Linked DNA regions of Occallatibacter riparius. The protein of the gene in region 1 interacts with the protein of each later gene in a pairwise test. Links are inferred from orthologs where the notes say so. Each region holds a gene or a part of one and is shown in the gene's direction. Other genes may lie near its edges.

Region 1 (6,280 bases):
GGTGTGGAGTTCCGGCGCCAACGCGTTCAGGGCATCAATGGCCGCCGCGTAGGACATGAAATTTCAGTATAGAAGGTTGGCAATCTGGCGAATCTGCACCCAGGATTCGGATTGTCTGGGAGCGCCAGGCCTGAGACAGTTTTGACCTCAATTTCCAGCATTCAGAAAGCGTGTGTGGAAGACGTGGAAACATCGTCCGCTGTGGGAGACCGGTGCATCTCATCCCCTTCGTTCATGAGGGTGCGGACGCGCTTCCCACAATGGGGCTTCGGTTTTCACAGGGGTGATTCGGTCTCCTGTTGAAGACGTGGGAAAAGCGGGGTGGGTGGGATTGCTTACGAGGCGGATTTCCATTTGTCCGGAATTGCACAGCCGCCTTTTAGAAATGTGGACAGGCACTCAAGGCAAGCCAGCAGAATGAGTTGAGCCATATTTCCACTTTTCCAGCGCGAACTACGGAGGGTACTGGGAAAGATTAGAGACTCACACACGGAAAACGCCTCGGCCGTCGCACCGCATTGGCTCAGCCTGATCCCTCCGCGGATCTCGCATCCGCGGCTTGCCGCTGCAGGCTGTGTCTCCAACCGCGTCTGACGGGATTCAGCCGCCGTTTCCACGCTTTCGTGCCTGTTTTCCACGCGCGCAATGTGCAGAAAGATGAATACAATCAGGAACAAGCAGGGACAGCCGTATCCGCGATGCGCTAGGGTGATGTACAGTGTGGCCAGCGTGAAGCCGCGTTGAAACTTGCTGTGGCTGCGAGGCAGCAGTGGCCGCGGAGAGCCGCGGAACGAGGGGTGGGTGTATGTCGATCGTGGAAACTGAAGTGGAGAAACCGGCCGCGCAGGGGGCAGCGATGGAGATTACCGTAAGCCGCCAGGAACTGGTGAAGGAACTCACCGCGACGCAGAGCGTGGTGGAGCGCAAAACCACCATTCCGATTCTCTCGAACTTTCTGATCGAAGCCGAAGGCGACCGGCTGAGCATCACGGCAACCGACCTGGACCAGGCGATCCGGACCAGCGCAGGCGTGAAGGTCAAGAAGGCTGGGTCGTGCACCATTCCGGCCCGCAAGCTGTACGACTACATCAAGCTCCTGCCCGACGGCGAGATATCCATCAAGCTGCTTGAGAACCATTGGGTGCAGATCCGCAGCGGCCGCTCGAACACCAAGATGGTCGGTATGGCGCGCGCGAACTACCCGCAAGTGCCTGAGTTTCCGACGATCGCCGTGACGAGTATTTCGGCTGCGGCATTGAAGACCCTCATCAGCCGCACGATCTTCGCGATCTCGAATGAGGAGTCGCGCTACACGCTGAACGGCGCGCTGATGGTGCTGAAGGCCGAGTCTATCGCCATGGTCGCCACGGATGGCCATCGCCTCTCGTTCGTTGAGAAGGCCGGCGAAGTGCTTGACGGAATCAGCGGCGAGAAGCGGGTCCTGGTTCCGCGCAAGGCGCTGCAGGAACTGCAGACGCTGCTCGCCAACTCGGACGCGGAGAAGGTCGAGTTCGCTGACGATGAGCACACACTGTTCTTCCGCGTCGGTCACCGCACGCTGAGCTCGCGCAAGCTCTCCGGTCAGTTCCCGAATTACGAAGCGGTGATGCCGCGCGACAATACGAAGTTCGCTATCGTGCGATCGAGCGAACTGTCCGGAGCTATCCAGCGTGTGGCGCAGTTTGCCGATGAGCGCTCGGGCGCCATCCGCCTGCGGCTTGAGTCGAACGAGCTGAAGATCAGCTCGCAATCGACGGAGTCCGGCGAGTCAGAGGACACGATTGATACGCCCTACTCCAGCGATCCGATCGTCGTCGGTTTTAACTCGACGTACATCCTTGATTTCCTGAAGGCCCTGGGCAATGAAGGCGAAGTGCGGCTCGAGTTCAAGGACTCGCAGTCGGCCGGGCAGATGCGGCCTGAGGATCCCGACGCGGAGTACAAGTCTCGCTACGTGTTGATGCCGATGCGGATCTGAACAGCGAATCAAGAACAGTAGCAGCAGCAACAGCGAAGCCCTTGCCGACCGGCAAGGGCTTCGTGTTTTCAGACATCGCGAAAAGCGACCTACTTGAACTGCCGCACCATATCCATCACGTAATAGCCGGCTACGTAGAGGGTCATCACGCCGAACAGCGCGAGGATCGCGCGTCCCACCGGCTTGGTCTTCTGCAGCCGGTCGATGATGACCTCCTGCTCTTGGCGAAGATGCGCTGACGAATCCTGCAGCACGAGCTGGTCGTCCTCGTTGCGGCTCATCCTGGCGACATAGACCCGGAAGCCGATGAACATCAAGAACACCAAACCCCACGCGACCCACATGAACGGAATAGAAGACATGACGGCGTTACCCCTGAAAGAGAGCTCGGCACCGGTGCATCGTCAGCTGCAGTTATCGCAACCCGATGCGCAGGCCTGCGCTCTGATTATCGGAACCGGCGCGAAGTCGCCTCCGTGACCCCAGTCACGAATTCCGCCAGGTCGTACCACTTTGGGATACGCCGCGGACCGAAATAGGAAGCGCAAGAACGTATCTTCGGCTGAGTTCGGACATGGCTGTCAGGCGGTGCGCATGCATAACACGAATGCGCATAGAGCCAGAGTGAACCACGCGATGGGAAAGGGAAGATTGGCATACCAGCGCACGCGCAGAACTGTCACGATAGCGCCAACAAAGTAGATAACCAGTCCGGCTGCGGCGGCAATGCCGATGGGCGGCACAACGATGCCCGCAAGCAGACCCAGGCCGCCGAGGATCTTTAAGACGCCGAGGGTCGGGAGCCACCGCAGCGGAAGCTCCAGCCGTTTGATGTTTGTGACGATCCACTTGGGAAGCGTGAAATCACATATGCCGGCATAGATGTTCGCTGAGGCGGTAAGAACGATCACGATGAGATAAGCGAGATGCATATTGGAAACTCCCTTTGTCACGAAGGCTGGCCTTCGGGTGTCATCCCAGTGACCCGGGGGAAGGAGAGAATGTGACCGATGAGCGGAAATGATTGGGTGGCGGAGAGATTCGAGGCGAATCGATCGCACTTGAGGGCTGTGGCTTTTCGCATGCTCGGATCTGCCGGAGAGGCGGACGATGCGGTCCAGGAATGCTGGATTCGCGTGAACCGGGCAGATGCGGCTGGTATCGACAATTTAGAAGGGTGGCTGACAACTGTCGTGGCGCGAATTTGTCTGAATATCCTGCGCTCGCGAACGGCGCGCCGCGAAGAAGCGCTGGAAGAGAGCACCGCGGGGCCGCGGATCGTGCATAGCGGGCGACGAAGTCCTCAAGATGAAGCCCTGCTGGCGGAATCTGTCGGCCTCGCATTTCTGGTTGTGCTGGAGAGGCTCACTCCTGCCGAACGGGTGGCGTTCGTGCTGCACGACGTATTCGGCGTCTCGTTTGAGGAGATTGCCTCAATCGTGGACCGGACGCCGACAGCAGCCCGGCAACTCGCCAGTCGCGCTCGCCGTCGCGTACGTGGAGGGCGAACGCGGCCAGCCGCGTCTCTGTCTGGGAAGCGGCAAACGGTTGAAGCGTTCCTTAGGGCGTTGCGTGCAGGTGATATCGAAAGCCTGCTCGCCGTTCTGGATTCGGACGTGGTGCGTCGGGCCGACCGGGTGGCGGTGGCGGCCGCGGAAGGCAGAGAGCTCCGCGGCGCACGGGACGTGGCTCAGGAGGCATTAACGTATAGTGGCGCTGCCCAGATCGCGCAGCCAGTGGTGGTGGATGGAGACGTGGGGTTCGTCATCGCTCCTGGTGGGCGGCTGAGGGTTGCGGTTCGTTGCACCGTGAGGAAGTCGAAAATTACCGCCATGGAGGTAATTGCCGACCCTGCTCGTCTCCGCACGCTGAACTTTGGCATTCCACCGGATTGAGGGGCACGCCTGGCTAGTCAAGAATCACTGGGTCATTTCACAGAGGGAAGATTGTTGGGCGGGAGTTCCGCGTACGTGGTCACGAGACGGCAAACGCGCGGGATGCACCCCGTCCCGCCGTAATTTCTGTTTCCGTATTGTCGTCTTCCTCCTCCTGTTTCGCGATATCTCGAACAGGAGCTTCTATTCGCGCCGCGCACTTGATGCGACGCGGCCTTGCTCGTATGGAGCAGCGAGGAGCAAGGAGGACTTTCGTGAAATTGCTTAGTGTGATTGCAGCTCTTCTGCTTTCTTCTTTTCTGAATGCACAACCAGGAGTGCCGAAGTCGAGCGGCGCCGTGCCACGGCTGGTGAACTTTTCCGGTAAGGCGCTGGATGAACAAGGCAAGCCCATGGCCGGCATCACGGGCGTTAGCTTCGCCATTTACAAGGACCAGTTTGAAGACGATCCGCTGTGGATGGAGACGCAGAATGCGATGGTCGACGCCGAGGGCAATTACACCGTGCAACTGGGCGCGACCAGCGTGTACGGTTTGCCGCTCGAGCTGTTCAGTTCAGCGGGCTCGCGATGGCTAGGCGTCCGCGTGAACGCGGGTAGAGAGCAGCCGCGAGTGCTGCTGCTCAGTGTGCCGTATGCGCTGAAAGCGGCCGATGCGCAGACGCTCGGCGGATACCCGGCCTCTGCGTTTCTGCTGGCAGGAACAAGAGCCGCGGCCAGCGCTCCGGGTTCCTCCGTTGCCATGCCTCAGCCTGTACCCGCGGCAGCCACTGCAGTGACGACCGCCGGAGGTGCACCGAATGCACTCGCAAAATTCGATGGACGCTCGGACATCATCGGCTCCCAGATCTTTGACAATGGAACCGGCGTAGGCATTGGCATCAGCAAACCCACAGTCAAGCTCGATGTGAACGGCGCCACCACTATCCACGGACCTTTGCTGCTGCCGTTTGCCAGCCCGGCAACGGCAACGGCAGGCAGGGTCTCACAACCGCAGGGCTTCAGTGCCTCGTCCTTCAATAGCAGCACGGCTTCAGCCGTAGCGCAGACTTTCCAATGGCAGGCGGAGCCCACCGGGAACAATACGGATGCGCCCTCCGCGAACTTATCCCTTTTGTTCAAATCCGTGGAACCGGCGCCGGTAGAGACCGGCCTTTCGATTTCCAGTCAGGGAATCATCCAATTTGCGCCGGGGCAGACCTTTCCCCAGGGAAGCGGAAGCGGCACGGTGACCAGCGTGGGCTTGAGTGCTCCGGCAGCTGACTTCACCGTAAGCGGAGGGCCGGTCACCGGCAGCGGTGTGCTGGGCCTGAATTGGGTGGTTGCACCTACTTACCAGAACATTCCGTATGCGATCGTTAAGCGGGACGCTTACGGTAACGCCACCTTGAATAACCTGCTTGCGGCGGGCGGCATCACGGGCATAGCAGATATGGATGCTGTCTCGGCTATCTCCGGGTTCAACAAGAACTCGGGCAGCAATGCTGTCGGTGTGGAAGGAGATGTGAACGGAGCCGGAACTGGCGTGGTTGGATTCAGCTTCAACGGCGGCCGTGGAGTGAAGGGCGAGGCAGACGGTTCCAGCGGCCAGGGAGTAAAAGGCGAGAGTTTCGGTTACACGACTACGGCAGATGGGTTCGGGCCCGATGGTGTCGACGGTATCGCGCACTCCGACGCAGGATCGGGTGTAGCGGCTCTCAACACCGCGGGAGGAGATGCCATTTTTGCCCAGAGTGCGTACGGCTTTGCAGGTTACTTTTTGGGTAATGTGGCGGTGCAGGGCAATCTTTCGAAGGCTGGCGGTTCCTTCAAAATCGATCACCCCCTGGACCCCGCCAACAAGTATCTGTCCCACTCCTTCGTGGAGTCGCCCGACATGAAGAACATTTATGACGGGGTCGTGACCACGAACGCGCAGGGCAAGGCCGTGGTCCAGATGCCGGAATGGTTCGAAGCGCTTAATCGTGACTTCCGCTATCAACTCACGGTCATGGGCCAGTTCGCGCAGGCCATCGTCGCCGGCGAAATGACAAGCCACAGTTTCATCATTCTGACCGACAAGCCGAACGTAAAAGTCTCGTGGCAGGTGACCGGCACGCGCCACGATGCCTGGGCGGATGCACACCGGATTCCTGTGGAACAGGCCAAGCCGGACAAGGAACGCGGGCTGTACCTGCATCCCGAGCTGTTCGGTGCACCGGTGGAGAAGTCCATCGGCGCCGCTCACCACCCCATCGCGATCCGCGTGCTGAAGCAAGACAAGATTCTGGTCGCGTCTCCCAAGGCGAAGTAACCGGCTCCAGCTTGTGCAAGGTTGCGCATCGGGATCAGCACAACATTGCATCAGTGCGATCCGGAAATCAAGCGCAGGCAAAGATCAGGTCGTATACGAACCTGCGAGCCGCGTGA
Region 2 (6,187 bases), 1.2 Mb from region 1 along the record:
CATTCACGGCCAGCAGGTAGGTTCCGGTGTTTTCCTGCGCGAGGCCGACGGTGTTGGTGCCGGCATTGATGGTGTTGATCACGGCCCCGAGCGAGTAGACGCCGCCGGTGGAGACGATGGGGAAGCCGGTGATGTTGCTGGTAGTGCCGGCGCCGGTCACCGTCTTGTTGGCTACGTAGACATAGTTGGTCAGGGGCACGATGGCAGACGGGCCCGCGCCAGCGGTGGCGTAGGGCGAGCCGGAGACCTCGGCGATGTGCGTGGAACTGATGGTGAATACGCGCAGGCCGCCGGTCTGGGTGCCGGAGACGGCGACGGTTTCACCCACATAGAGGAGACGATTGGTGGGATCGACGGCGATGGCGGTCGCGCCCCCGCCGGACTTAAGCACCTTGATGTTGCTGAGAGTGCCAAAGGGATTGCCGGTGGAGTTTGCGGTGAACGGCAGGATTTCGGTTCCGCCGGTGCCCATGGCTACGAAGATGTAGGGGGTGCCCTGATTGGCCGGCGAGGCCGCGATTCCGTTGAGGAAGGTGTTCGGCAGCTGGGCGGTTTGCACGGTGCGGGCGGTGTCGAGGATGCCAGTGGAGGCGGAGATGGGGATGGCGTTGAGGATGCCGCTGCCGCCGATGGATTCGATGAGCCAGGTGCCGGTGCCGTCGACGGCCATGGAGGTGGGGAGATCCTGGCTGATGGCCTGGGAGTTGTTGAGCAGGGTGAGCGCGCCGCTGGAGGCAATGCTGTAGGCGAAGATGCCGCCGCCGGTGCTGACGTAGAGGAAGCCGCCGCCGGGTGCGATGGCCATGGCGTACGGGATTACTCCGAGGGACGCCGAGCCGCCGGTGACGGCTTTGGGCGTGGTTGAGCCGGAGGCGAACGCAAAGCCGACGACCTGCTGGGTGGTCTGATTCAGCACGTAGAAGACGCCGCTGGCGTTGCCGCCGCCTCCGCCACCGCCGCCGGAGGGCTTGTCCCAGAAGCCGCTGCAGCCGGTCAACAGTACAGCCAAACCGAGGGCCAGGTGCGCCCAACGAACGCGATTCATTGCCTGCTCCTTTGTGCTTAAGCCTTGCGCGGATCACCCCGGCGGAAGGATAAATCCGCGAAGAACACGTTCAGGGTATCGCCCGCAGGCGAGAGTTGTCTCGCGCGCGGGATGTTGCGCCGGTTCAGTCAATTGGACGCAGGGAGGGGGGGATACGCTCGAAGGCGGGGAGTAGGGAGTAGGGAGTAGGGAGTAGGGAGTAGGGAGTAGGGAGTAGGGAATAGGGACCGGGGACTAGGGACCAGGGAACAGAGAGGCAGGGACAAGGGAAAAAGGGACAAGGGACAGTCAGCTGATCTTTTGGGCAGGGATATCCTGTGTGGCTCGTTGGCATGGGGTGAAGCGGCAGGGTGTTGAGTGGTTCAGGGGTCTCCTTGGCAATTTAGCAGGTTGGCGCGTCGGCGAGTTAGCAGGCTAGCTGGCTGTCGGGAGGGCCAAGCCGCTCTTGGTGAAGGGGGAGGGGGTGGGGGGTGCCTTCTTCCAGGGAGCCAGAGGGGCTTCAGGGATGGTTTTGCCAGAGAGGATCTGCTCGAGCATGGCCTGCACGTGGGCTTTCTCCTTGTCGTTTGCCACCTGCGGTGGGGCCATCGCGCCTGCGGCGCCATTCTTGCCTGGGGGGAGGGGGGTGGGCACCTGCGCCACCTGCGGTGGGGCCACTGCGCCTTCCGCGCCTTTCGTCGCTAGGGGAGTAGGGGTGGGTGCCGGTTGGGGCTGCGGTGCTTTGGATTGCTGTTGAGCGGTGCGGCGGGAGCCGACGGCGATCTGGGTGGCGTAGAGGAGTTTTGCGGCCTCGGCGGTGGTGAAGATTTCGAGGACGAGGCCGTGGGTGACGCAGGCCAGGAATGCGTCGATGGTGGCCGGGGTGAGGAAGGGCATGGCTCGGCGGTAGGCGCGGTTGACACGGGCGAGGGATTCAGGACTGTGGTCGTTGCGGGCATCGTCTTCGGCGCAGGCTTTGTTGTAAGCGTCGAGGCAGCGTTGTACGGCGGATTCTGGTGTGATGGTCGTGGACATGGTTGTACCTTTCGTAAATGTGGTTGTGGTTTCACCCGGTCGCGGTGAGTTGTGCGGGCGCGGGGGCCCCTCCCCGGTCCCCAAAAGCTAGGGACCGGGGGCACCCTGCGCCCGGATTGGGTTTTGGGCAAAGAAAAGCCCGCCGGTTTGGCGCCGGCGGGCGGTGTTTTTCCTGATTAATTTAAGTGTGGCATATTTCGAAGGTAAATCGGCAATTATTTTCGATTTGTATGTAGCTGATAATTTGGCTACTTACAGACTATTTTTCGAAATACCCCTTGACAAGATTTCCACACCACCTGCGGTGGGGCCAACCGCGGCTTCGCCGGCATGCTCGGCAGGGCACCTGCGGTGCGGCTGACCGCGGCTTCGCCGCCATTCTCTGGCCACCTGCGGTGGGACCACTGCGGCTTCGGCGCCATTCTCGGCTGGGATTGAGTTGGTGGCTTCCAGTCAAGGGGTCGTGCGGGAGCGGAACGGGTGGAAAAGCGGGTTCTTCACTCCGTTCAGAATGACAAGTTCGTTGGTGGGAACGCCCAGCCCGAGCAGCAGATTCCCTTCGGGATGGACCAGAAAGAAGAGCAAAAGCAAAGACTCAGGCTGGGTGGGGTTCGCGGTTTCCCAGGTCCCAAAACCGGGGACCTGGGGCACCCATTTTGTGTGGGGGAACGAGCGGGTGGCTGGGTTGGGATCTGTGGTTTCCCACCCTGTCGCTAGAAGGAAGCGACAGGATGGGGCACGGTGAGTTCGTTCGTGAACCGGCAAGGCACATGCGGGTCCTTCGACTGCCCCTTCCGCTTCGTTGCACCAGGTCGCGGCTCGATATCCAGATGACCAAGCAAAGGCGAGGCGGCTGGTAGACTGGCGTTGCAGGGAGGCGTTCCCGTTAAGCGCATGGTTGAGCTTGTTCCATCGATACTTTCCGCTGATTTTGCGCGACTGGCCGAGGAGATTGCGGCGGCGGAGCGCGGAGGCGGGACCGTGATCCACGTGGACGTGATGGACGGGCATTTTGTGCCCAACATCACGATTGGGCCGCCCGTGGTTGCCAGCCTGCGGAAGGCTACGAAGCTGCCGCTGGATTGCCACCTGATGATCGAGAATCCCGATGAGTTTATTCCGGCGTTTGCTGATGCGGGCGCGAACTGGGTGAGTGTGCACTATGAGGCTTGCCGCCACTTGCACCGGACGCTGGAACTGATTGCGAGCCACGGGATGAAGCCGGGGGTGGTGCTGAATCCGGCGACGCGGGTGGAAGTGATCCGCGACATTCTGCCGATGGTGCACCACGTGCTGATCATGAGCGTGAATCCAGGGTTTGGCGGGCAGAAGTTTATCGAGTTCTCGCTGGACAAGATTCGCGAGCTGGCGCGGCTGCGGGCGGAGCTTGGCTTGAGATTCAGGATCGAAGTGGACGGCGGGGTGGCTCACGACACGGTGGAGCGGGTCGTCCAAGCAGGAGCGGAACTGCTGGTGGCCGGGAATGCGGTGTTCGGCGCGGGGGATGCGGAGAGGCATGCCCGGGACTTGCTCGATGCTGCTAAGCGCGCCGCTGGTTGAGGTTTGTGGTTTCCCACCCTGTCGCCAGAAAGAAGCGACAGGATGGGGCACGGCGGATTCGAGGCGGAACCGGCGGTGTTGAAAGCGGGTTCTTCCCCTTCGCTGCACTCAGGGTCAGAATGACAAGGTTGTGGGAGTGTCCAGGAAAGACAAAGGCAAGAACAACCGCAGATCCTTCGCTCCGCTCAGGATGACAGGCCTGGTGGGGATGCTCGGGATCAAGGGCATTTCAGGGTGGGTGTGAGCGGATAAGATAGGGAAGATCCCCAGAGCAAGACTTGCGGTGCGAGACGGGCGAGAACAATCGGGTAGAGGCGGGGCAAGGCTGATCCGCCGCGAAGAGGAATTATGAATCGGTATTCGAACAGGATGGTCGCCGGGGCGCTGGCTGCGCTGTTGCTGACGAGCGCGTCGGCGTATTCGCGGGAGAAGCAGCCCAAGAAGAAGAAGAACCAGGACCTGAGCGCCAATCCGCTGGCCAATGTGAATTCGAAGCAGCCGGACAAGGAACTGTTCGACAAGGCCATGTTGGCGTTGAAGAAGGGCAAGTTCGACGTGGCGCGGCTGGATCTGCAGACCATGCTGAACACCTATCCCGACTCGGAATACAAGATGCGCGCCAAGCTGGCGGTGGGCGACAGCTGGTTCAAGGAGGGCGGTACGGCTGCCCTGACGCAGGCCGAGGCCGAGTACAAGGACTTCATCACGTTCTTCCCAGATGCGCCGGAAGCTGCCGAAGCGCAGATGAAGGTGGGCGACATCTACTACCAGCAGATGGAGAAGCCGGACCGCGATTTCAATAACGCGGTGAACGCGGAGCGTGAGTACCGGAACATGATCAACATGTTCCCGGATTCGACGCTGATTCCACGGGCGAAGCAGAAGCTGAGGGATGTGCAGGAAGTTCTGGCGGAGCGGGAATCGCAGATCGGGCTGTACTACCTGAGCAAGGAGAACTACCCGGCTTCGATTGCGCGTTTGCAAACGGTGGCCGATACCTATCCGCTGTACTCGAAGGGCGACCAGACGCTGCTGAGCATTGGCGATGCGTATGCGGGCGAGGCGAGGCTGTGGGCCATGTCGAAGGCGTCGGGCGCGGTGAAGGAGCGCATGCGGGCGCTTTACCTGGACAAGGCGGCTCAGGCTTACGGCAAGGTGGTGACGCGGTATCCGATGGCTCCCCATGTGGAGGATGCGCGCGACCGGCTGGTGGCAATGAATCGTCCGGTGCCTGAGGCGACGGCGGCACAGGTGGCCGAGAACAAGGCTGAGCAGGACAGCGAACAGCCGATCCGGTTTACGGACACGATTCTGGGGCTGATCAAGCGCGGCCCGACGGTGGTGCAGGCGGTGCACGTGGGTGATCCGAGTCTGCAGGATGCGAAGCGCACGCTGGCGCCGGATATCACGAAGGAAAACGTCGCGTACTTCAAAGAGGCGACCGGTCAGCCGGTGGAGAATCCGAACGGTGCGAAGCCGACGGGGGCGAATGAGCCTCCGCGGAGCGACCGGCCGAGCGAAGCACCGGTGCAGACGGGCGGAGAAGGCGGTACGGGCGTGGGCGTGCAGATTGTGGGTGCACCGGGCGCGGGTGCTGTGCCGGCGACGTCGGGGAATACCAATCCGGCGACAGTGGGTTCGGGTGTCGGCAACAGTGCGGATCCGAACGCGCTGGTGAAGCCGATTGTGCCGGAGACGCGGGCAATGCCACAGGCGGAGAAGCCGGCGGCGGCACCGGACCAGATCAACGACATCAAGCCTGGGCAGAACCAGCAGACGGCCGACGCGGCGGCGAACAGCAAGCAGAAGAAGCCGAAGGCGGACCTGAGCGAAGAGTCGTCGAGCAAGAAGAAGAAGAAGAAGGGGCTGGGTAAGTTGAACCCGTTCTAAAAAGGCAGGGAACAGGCAACAGGGAACAGAAAAGCAGGGATTAGGAACGGAGTAAAACGGCGGGGACCCTTCGACTGCACTCAGGGGCAGGCTCCGGAACGAGGGACGGAAGGGGCAAAGAGGCCGCATCCAGGTTTGGGTGCGGCCTTTGTGTTTGTGGTGGGTGAGCGTGGTGGTTGCGCTGTGGTGTTAGACGGTGGTGTGGTTGTCGGCCCAGGCTTCGCGCAGGGCATCGGCGGCCTTCTGGACGGGGATTTGGTTGCCGGAGTTGGCGCTGAGGGCCTTGGCGCGATTGAGCCAGGTCATGATGGCGGCGACGCCAGCGATGCTGGCGATCAGGTATAGAGACAAGCGGGCGGGTCCCATTCCGTTCGATCCTCCGGTGGGGTAGATGCGGCGGGGTGCGGAGGGAGATGCCGCGGGACGTGCGCAGCGCTGGAGCGGTGTCAGGTCCGGTTTGCGGGGCCCACGTTTGAGCGCGGTTCTGCATCCTATCGGTCCGAGAGATGGGAGGCAGGACTATGAGTGGACAGTTTTTGCGGATCGGATTGGGTGTGATGCTGGCGGCGGCTACGGCTTGCTACGGGCAGGGAGCGCAGGCTGGGGCGAGCGGGCAGGCGGCGGGTACGTCAGCCAAGCCGGGTGATGCGACGGGGCAGTGCAAGGACGGGACGTATA
Region 3 (7,514 bases), 4.0 Mb from region 1 along the record:
TCTTCCGGAGACGGCCGCGCCGCAATGCGCTTCTCCGCGTTCCCAGTTCCCGGAGCCATCGCGGCTAGCTTCACCACCGCATCCCAGTGTTCCGGCCGGTCGAACGTCACCGGGCTCGAATTCGCATCCATCTTCTTATAGGGCCAGAAGCACCAGCCAACGTGATTGTCCTCGAGCGTCTTCGTAAACGCGGCGATCCACTCATCCTTGTTCTCGCCCGACTCGCCCAGCCATATCGGCACATGATACTTGTCGCGGAAATCGAGATACTCCTGAATCACGCTCACATCCGTCGCGGTCCAGTATTTGTGGAACGTGTACATCACGTTCTTATCGAACGGCTGCCCGAACACCTTGAAATTCGAGTCCCACTGCGCCCCGCCTAGAATCACGATATGGTTTTTGTCCACTTCCCGAACAGCCGCGACGAGCCGTTTGAAGAGCGGCTCCAGGTCTTTGTTGTACCGTTGCAACTGCGGGAAGTGCGGTATGGGCTCATTCAACAGGTCGTAGCCAAGAACGATCGACTCATTCGCGTAGTGCTTCGCAATCCGCCGCCACACCTCAACGGTGCGCGCCTGCGCCTCGGTGTCCGTATACAGCCACGGATACCCCTCGCTGTCATCGATATTGGTACCGGTCTGTCCACCCGGTGCGCAGTGCAAATCGAGAACGATGTAGATGTGATCCTTGCGCGCCCACTGCACAAGCTGATCAATATACCGGAATCCCTCCGCGTTATCGGTCGCAAAGAACTTCCAGTGAAACGGCACGCGCACGGAGTTGAAGCCCATCTTCGCAATGCGATCGATGTCGGCCTGCGTGATATACGTCTCGCGCCACTGCTTCCAGAACGCCTCCGACTTCGATGGCCCGATCAACTCCCGCGTCAGTGCTTCAATCTCGCTCGGCGACTGCGGCCCGCCATCGAAGTGAAACATGTAGCCTTCGGGCTCAAGCCAGTTCCCGAGATTCGTGCCGCGCAGCATGATCGTCTTGCCGCTGCCGTCCACGACATTGGCGCCCGAAGTATGTACAAACCCGCGTTGTGCGAAGAGGGCCGAGTTCACAGAGAGACCAAGGCAAAAAAGAACAGAGCAGAATTTACGGATCGACATAGCAACCCGAGTATACGACCCGCCGGCCCGCCACATTGGGTCTTGAAAGGGCACGGCTTTAGCCGTGCCGATTGCTGCGACTGAATAGGCGGGCGGGGCTTTAGCCCCTGAGGGAAAGGTCCTCTCCGCGCATCAGCCGCTTAATCTTTCCTCGTCCGCGCAGCCCGTTTCCGCGCCGTCGCTCCATGACGCTTCGAAGAATACGATGCTTTCCGCAGCGTAGACCTATGCGCATGCCGCGAGCGCGCCGGCAGCACCCTACCCACCGAGTGCTCCGCTCCCGCCGGATTCACCACATAATTCGGATCGAGCATCGCAATCACGTTCCGTGCACGGTCGCGATACAGCCGCGCCCACTGGCTCTGCACCAGGCTGAGCTGCACCTCATGCCAGTACTTCGCATCGGCGCGCGCCGCCGCGGTACCGTCCGCACCCACGCTGTCGCGATTGATCAGCCCAAGAAACGTCGAGAACTGTTCGAGATTCACGCCCATCTGGTAAACCAGTTGCGTCATCGCCATCTGCTGGCTGGCGCTCAGGCGGTCGAAGTTCCGGCAGTAGGCCTTCGCGTTATACGCGGCTTGAATAATGCCGATCCGCAGCAGCGCATTCGCGTCGGCCTCCGTAATCTGCGGCTCAAGCGACCATATCTGCTTCCGGAAGCCCTTCTTGTTCCACGCGTCCAGCCGGTCGTGAAACTGCGCGAGGATCGTGTCTAGCCGTGCCGGCTCAAGCCCGGCCGCCTGCCACAGATCCGCCGAAGACGGCTCCAGGAAAGGATGCGGATTGAGACCATCGTGCTGGAGATGGATCCGCTCCGGCAAATCAAGACTGAACCCCGCGCCGATCAGCGGCTGCGCCGTCTTGGGATCGGGATAAGCGGCCAGCACCCAGCCCTCATGCCGCTTGTCCCGCAGAAGGTCCATGAGGTCATCGACATCAAACTTCACGTCCGAGGGCTGGAAGGCGGTGAGAATCTTGACCGCGTCAGGAAGCGCTGCCGCTTCCTCGCTCGCCCGAACAATTGCGCCGGGAATCGTAGTAGGCGCCGGAACGTCGGACTGCCCGGGCAGCGCTGGAGCCACCTGCATCGGCGCCTGAGCGGGCGCGGCAGGCGCCGGAAGTGCCGGCTGCACGGTCTGCCCCCCAGCCGCCAGTGAAGCCAGAAACACGAATGCCAAAACAGTGAAAGAGCTCTTCATTTCCCCCGAAAACCCCGCAGATCACGACCCAGTAGCATCAACATGCCTCAAAATCGGCAGATTTGGCAATGACCTAATAGCATCATCGAATGCAAGTGGTCATCAGAGAATCCCAAATCGCGGCCCGCCCACCCTGACGCCTCATCGCTGTCACAAACCCAAGCCCGACCTAAAAGGAACGGATTCAGCACATTCCGTACCTGCTTTTCCTCAACCGATCCCGCCATCCCTCCGAACCGCACCGGAACTAAAATCGAACTAGACCATGGCCGAATTTACCCACCTCCATCTGCACACCGAGTACTCCCTCCTCGACGGCGCCTGCGACGTCAAAAAGCTAGTCGACCGCGTCTCCAAGCTCGGCCAGAAGTCCGTCGCCATGACCGACCACGGCAACATCTATGGCGCCGTACACTTCTTCAACGCCGCGAAAGAGAAGGGAATCAAGCCCATCCTTGGCTGCGAGCTCTACGTGTGCAAGAACGAGGACCACCGCGCTCCTGCCCAGGGCGACGACTACAACCACCTCCTCGTCCTCGCGGAAAACGAAGAGGGCTACCGCAACCTCATCCGCATCACGTCTGAGGCCTCCCTCTACGGCTTCTATCGCAAGCCGCGCATCAGCAAGCAATATCTCGCCGCGCACTCTGAGGGCCTCATCGCCACCTCCGGCTGCCTCTCGGGCGAGCTCTGCGAGTACCTCCACAACGAGCACGGCAAATGGGACGCCGCCACCGGCTACGCCAAGGCCAAAGCCACAGCCCTTCAGTACCAGGACATCTTCGGCAAGGGCAACTTCTATCTGGAAATTCAGGACCAGGGCCTCGAAGCCGAGCGCAAGATCCAGAACGATCTCTTCCGCCTCGAAAAAGAACTCGACATCCCCATGCTGGTCACCAACGACTCGCACTACCTCTGCGGCGAAGACTCTCACGCCCACGATGTGATGCTCTGCGTCCAGACCGGCGCTAAGATCCACGACAACGACCGGTTCAAGTTCGACTCTGACCAGTTCTTCGTCAAATCCGGCGACGAAATGGCGCGCCTCTTCCCCGACAATCCCAGCCTCCTCTCCCGCACCATGGAGATCGCCGAGCGCTGCAACTTCAAGCTGCACCCCGTCGACAATCCCTTCCCGCAGATGGATGTTCCCGAAGGCCACACTGTCGACAGCTACTTCGAGCTCATATGCCGCGAGGGATTCAAGAAGCGCCGCGACACCGCCATCGGCCACCTCCAGGCCACCGGCCAGTTGCGCAAGTCCCTCGCCGAGTACGAGGCACGCCTCAATTACGAAATCGGCATTATCCACCAGATGAAGTACTCAGGCTACTTCCTCATCGTCTGGGACTTCATCAAATATGCGCGCGACCACGGCATCCCCGTTGGCCCCGGCCGCGGATCGGGCGCAGGTTCGCTCGTCGCCTATTGCATGGAGATCACCAACATCGATCCCATGCAGAACGTCCTCCTCTTCGAGCGCTTCCTCAACCCTGAGCGCGTGTCCATGCCTGATATCGACGTCGACTTCTGCATGAACCGCCGCGGCGAAGTCATCAACTACGTGGTGGGCAAATACGGCCGCGAGCAGGTCAGCCAGATCATCACCTTCAACACCATGGCCGCCAAGGGCTCCATCAAAGACTGCGGCCGCGCCCTCGACATGCCCTATGGCGACGTCGATCGCATCGCCAAGCTCATTCCCGCCACCGTCGGCATGACCATCGACAAGGCGCTCGAAGAAGTGCCCGACCTCGCCAAAATTTACGAGACCGAGCAACCCGTCCGCGAGCTCATCGACACTGCCAAAAAACTCGAAGGCCTCGTCCGCGGCCAGGGCGTGCACGCCTCCGCTGTCGTCATCGCTCCGCGCGCGCTCACTGAACTCGTCCCCGTTGCAAGAACGAAAAACGACGAAATCGTCACCGCCTACGACATGGTGGCCGTCGAAAAAATGGGCCTGCTCAAGATGGACTTTCTTGGGCTCGCCACCCTCACCGTCATCGAGGACTGCCTCACGCTCATCAAGCAGAACCGCGGCATCGACGTCGACATCGAAAAGATCCCGCTCGATGACGAAGAGACATTCAAGAAAGTCTTCCAGGCGGCCCTCACCTCGGGCGTATTCCAGTTTGAATCAAGCGGCATGCGCGACATGCTCCGCCGCTACAAGCCTGAAAAGCTCGAAGAGCTCACCGCTCTCACAGCGCTCTTCCGCCCCGGCCCCATCCAGGGCGGCATGATGGAAGACTTCATCGAGCGCAAGTGGGGCCGTCGCAAAGTCGAGTACATGCTACCCGAGCTGGAAACCCTGCTCAAGGAGACCCTCGGCGTCATTGTCTACCAGGAACAGGTCATGCAGATCGCCAACGTCCTCGCCAGCTACTCGCTCGGCGAAGCCGACCTGCTCCGCCGCGCCATGGGCAAAAAGAAGCCCGAAGAAATGGCCAAGCAGCGCGATCGCTTCATCTCCGGTGCAGTCGCCAACGGCCACCCCAAAGACATCTCCGCCGAGCTCTTCGACCAGATGGAGAAGTTCGCGGGCTACGGCTTCAACAAGTCGCACTCCGCCGCCTACGGTCTCGTCTCCTATCAGACCGCCTATCTCAAAACGCACTACCCCACCGAATTCATGGCCGGCCTGCTAACCTCGGAAGTCTCCAAGCCCGAGAACGTCGTCAAATACATCGCTGAGTGCAAGGAGATGGGCATCGCCGTCGAGCCGCCTGACGTGCAAATCTCCGGCGCGCAATTCACGCCCCACGGCGACGCCATCCGCTTCGGTCTCGCCGGAATCAAGAACGTCGGCGGCAACGCCATCGAATCCATCATGAAGGCCCGCGAAGAAGTGGGTGGCCGCTTCGAAAGCCTCTGGCAATTCTGCGAGAAGGTCGACCTGCGCGTAATGAACAAGCGCGTCATCGAGTCGCTCATCAAAGCCGGTGCCCTCGACTCGCTCGGCAAGCGCGCCGCCTTGTACGGCGCAGTCGACAAAGCAATGGAGCGCGCGCAGAAAGCCCAGCGCGATCGCGAGCAAGGCCAGCACGGTCTCTTCGGCCTCTTTGACGACACACCCGCGCACGGCCAGAAGAACGGCGACGACCTGCCCAAGGTCCCCGACTGGGAAGAGGGCGAGCGCCTCGCCAACGAGAAAGAAGTCCTCGGCTTCTTCGTCTCCGGCCATCCGCTCGACAAGTACGCCGAAAAACTCCGCAACCTTCCCGGCATCATCTCGGTAGCTGAAGCCCTAGAGCGCAAGCCGCCCGAGCGTGTCTGGGGCAAGCAGAGCGATCCCACCGATGAAATCCAGGTTGCCGGCACACTCCTCGGCATGGCCCCGCGCAAAAGCAAGCGCGACGGCAAAATCTACGCCATGGGCCACCTTGAAGACGCCTCCGGCAAAATCGACGTCATCTGTTTCTCGCGCGACTACGAACGCCTCGGCGAGCAGCTCAAGACTGAAGCTCCCGTCGTCATCCGCGGCGTACTCATGGGTGAAGAAGACTCAGCGCCCAAGATCTCCATCAGTGGTGTGCAGCCTCTCGATGCCATGAAGGTCAAGCTCCCAGGCGGCATCCGCATCCGCATCAATCTCGATCGCGCCACCGAGGAAATCTTCGCCACCCTCAAGTCCGCAGCGGACGCCGCACCCGGCCCCGGCAAGGTAATGCTTCAACTCGAACAGAAAGGCCAGTTCGCCGTCATCCTCGAACCCGATCAGATGGCCGTCGCCGCCGACAAAGGCTGGATCGAGCGCGTAGAAGACCTCACCGGCCGCGGTACAGTTCAGATAGTCGGATAGCAGTGGACAAAATCATGGGAGAGCCACTTAGTGGCCATCAGTAAGACAGAGCAGGTTCGCGTCAGCAAGTTCCTCAGCCTCGTTCTGAGGCATCAGCCCGACGCGGCAGGTGTCACTCTCGATGAAGCAGGCTGGTGCGCCGTTGATGCGTTGCTACAAGGATGCACATCGCACTGCTATGAGATATCGCGCGACGACCTCGCGAGAGTTGTGGAGCAAAACGACAAGAAGCGCTTCCAGTTCTCAGAGGACGGTGCTCGCATTCGCGCCGTGCAGGGACACAGTCTTGACGTCGACCTCGACTACCAGGCGCAGACGCCTCCCGAAGTGCTTTACCACGGCACCGCGACCCGCTTCCTCGATTCCATCAAGCAACAGGGATTGCTCAAAATGTCCCGCCAGTTCGTTCACTTGTCTGCGACCCACGAGACCGCGCTGAAGGTGGGCGAGCGCCATGGCAAGCCCGTCGTTCTTGGAGTTCGTGCGGGCGAAATGCATCGCTCCGGTACGCCGTTTTACAGGGCTGCGAATGGAGTCTGGCTCGTCGACGCGGTGCCACCGGTGTACCTGCGATTCCCCGAGACAACCAGATAGGAATTCCCAAACGCACGAATTCTCTAGCCCCCCATCCCCTCTCAGTGGAATAATGGCCGACGGTTCTCCCCAGACTACATCTAGGCTTCTTCCCTGAACGAAGGACAAATACAGATGTGCGGAATCGTCGGAGTCTATTCGCGTCGCGAACCCGTTTCTCCCGCTGCGCTTGAGCGTGCCACCAACAGCCTTTATCACCGCGGACCTGACGGCCAGCGTCACTGGATCTCCCCTGATCGCCGGGTCGGCCTCGGCCACACGCGCCTCAGCATCATCGACCTCGCCACCGGTGACCAGCCCCTCTCCAGCGAAGACAACCGCACGCACGTCGTCGTCAACGGCGAGTTCTACGGCTACGAGAGCATCCGCCACGACCTCCAGCAGCGCGGCCACCATCTCGCCACCAAAGCCGACAGCGAAATCGCCCTCCACCTCTACGAAGAACTAGGCCCCCACTGCCTCGAGCATCTGCGCGGCGAGTCCGCCCTCGTCCTCTGGGATGAAAACCGCCGCCGCCTCTTCGCCGCCCGCGACCGCTTCGGCATCAAGCCGCTCTTCTACGCCTGGCACAACGACAAGCTCTACCTCGCATCCGAAGTCAAAGCCCTCTTCGCCGCCGGCGTTCCCGCGCGCTGGGATGAAGAAAGCGTCTTCCATTCCGTGGCCTTTGGCGGCCACCAGATGCGCACCCTCTACGACGGGGTCTTCCAGGTCCCGCCCGGCTACTACATGCTTGTCACCGACAAGCATGTCCAGCTCAACCAGTACTGGGACTTCAACTATCCCCGCCGCGACCAG

The links.
Region 2: the proteins of dnaN (region 1) and rpe interact in binary tests that used the Escherichia coli proteins (3 or more experiments, as listed by UniProt). The link is inferred for Occallatibacter riparius from one-to-one orthologs.
Region 3: the proteins of dnaN (region 1) and dnaE interact in binary tests that used the Escherichia coli proteins (3 or more experiments, as listed by UniProt). The link is inferred for Occallatibacter riparius from one-to-one orthologs.

What each region holds. Positions count from the first base shown.
Region 1 is NZ_CP093313.1:1,855,705-1,861,984, forward strand. What follows is about bases 1-2,891. They hold dnaN (DNA polymerase III subunit beta), read left to right. Parts: upstream 1-805; coding sequence 806-1,978; downstream 1,979-2,891. Other genes in these bases: MOP44_RS07370 (bifunctional folylpolyglutamate synthase/dihydrofolate synthase), read right to left, coding at 1-57; MOP44_RS07380 (hypothetical protein), read right to left, coding at 2,068-2,340; MOP44_RS07385 (DoxX family protein), read right to left, coding at 2,560-2,891. Outside these bases: more of MOP44_RS07385, read right to left, coding at 2,892-2,910; MOP44_RS07390 (sigma-70 family RNA polymerase sigma factor), read left to right, coding at 2,989-3,873; MOP44_RS07395 (autotransporter outer membrane beta-barrel domain-containing protein), read left to right, coding at 4,128-6,164; MOP44_RS07400 (ATP-binding cassette domain-containing protein), read right to left, coding at 6,249-6,280. UniProt on the Escherichia coli protein: Confers DNA tethering and processivity to DNA polymerases and other proteins. Acts as a clamp, forming a ring around DNA (a reaction catalyzed by the clamp-loading complex) which diffuses in an ATP-independent manner freely and bidirectionally along dsDNA.
Region 2 is NZ_CP093313.1:3,080,862-3,087,048, forward strand. What follows is about bases 1,989-4,786. They hold rpe (ribulose-phosphate 3-epimerase), read left to right. Parts: upstream 1,989-2,953; coding sequence 2,954-3,619; downstream 3,620-4,786. Other genes in these bases: MOP44_RS12445 (hypothetical protein), read right to left, coding at 1,989-2,059; bamD (outer membrane protein assembly factor BamD), read left to right, coding at 3,968-4,786. Outside these bases: MOP44_RS12440 (lactonase family protein), read right to left, coding at 1-1,045; more of MOP44_RS12445, read right to left, coding at 1,460-1,988; more of bamD, read left to right, coding at 4,787-5,509; MOP44_RS12460 (hypothetical protein), read right to left, coding at 5,699-5,875; MOP44_RS12465 (DUF3761 domain-containing protein), read left to right, coding at 6,031-6,187. UniProt on the Escherichia coli protein: Catalyzes the reversible epimerization of D-ribulose 5-phosphate to D-xylulose 5-phosphate.
Region 3 is NZ_CP093313.1:5,897,913-5,905,426, reverse strand. What follows is about bases 2,198-6,322. They hold dnaE (DNA polymerase III subunit alpha), read left to right. Parts: upstream 2,198-2,585; coding sequence 2,586-6,122; downstream 6,123-6,322. Other genes in these bases: MOP44_RS24155 (RNA 2'-phosphotransferase), read left to right, coding at 6,153-6,322; MOP44_RS24165 (lysozyme family protein), read right to left, coding at 2,198-2,320. Outside these bases: MOP44_RS24170 (glycoside hydrolase family 5 protein), read right to left, coding at 1-1,118; more of MOP44_RS24165, read right to left, coding at 1,259-2,197; more of MOP44_RS24155, read left to right, coding at 6,323-6,716; asnB (asparagine synthase (glutamine-hydrolyzing)), read left to right, coding at 6,831-7,514. UniProt on the Escherichia coli protein: DNA polymerase III is a complex, multichain enzyme responsible for most of the replicative synthesis in bacteria. This DNA polymerase also exhibits 3' to 5' exonuclease activity. The alpha chain is the DNA polymerase catalytic subunit.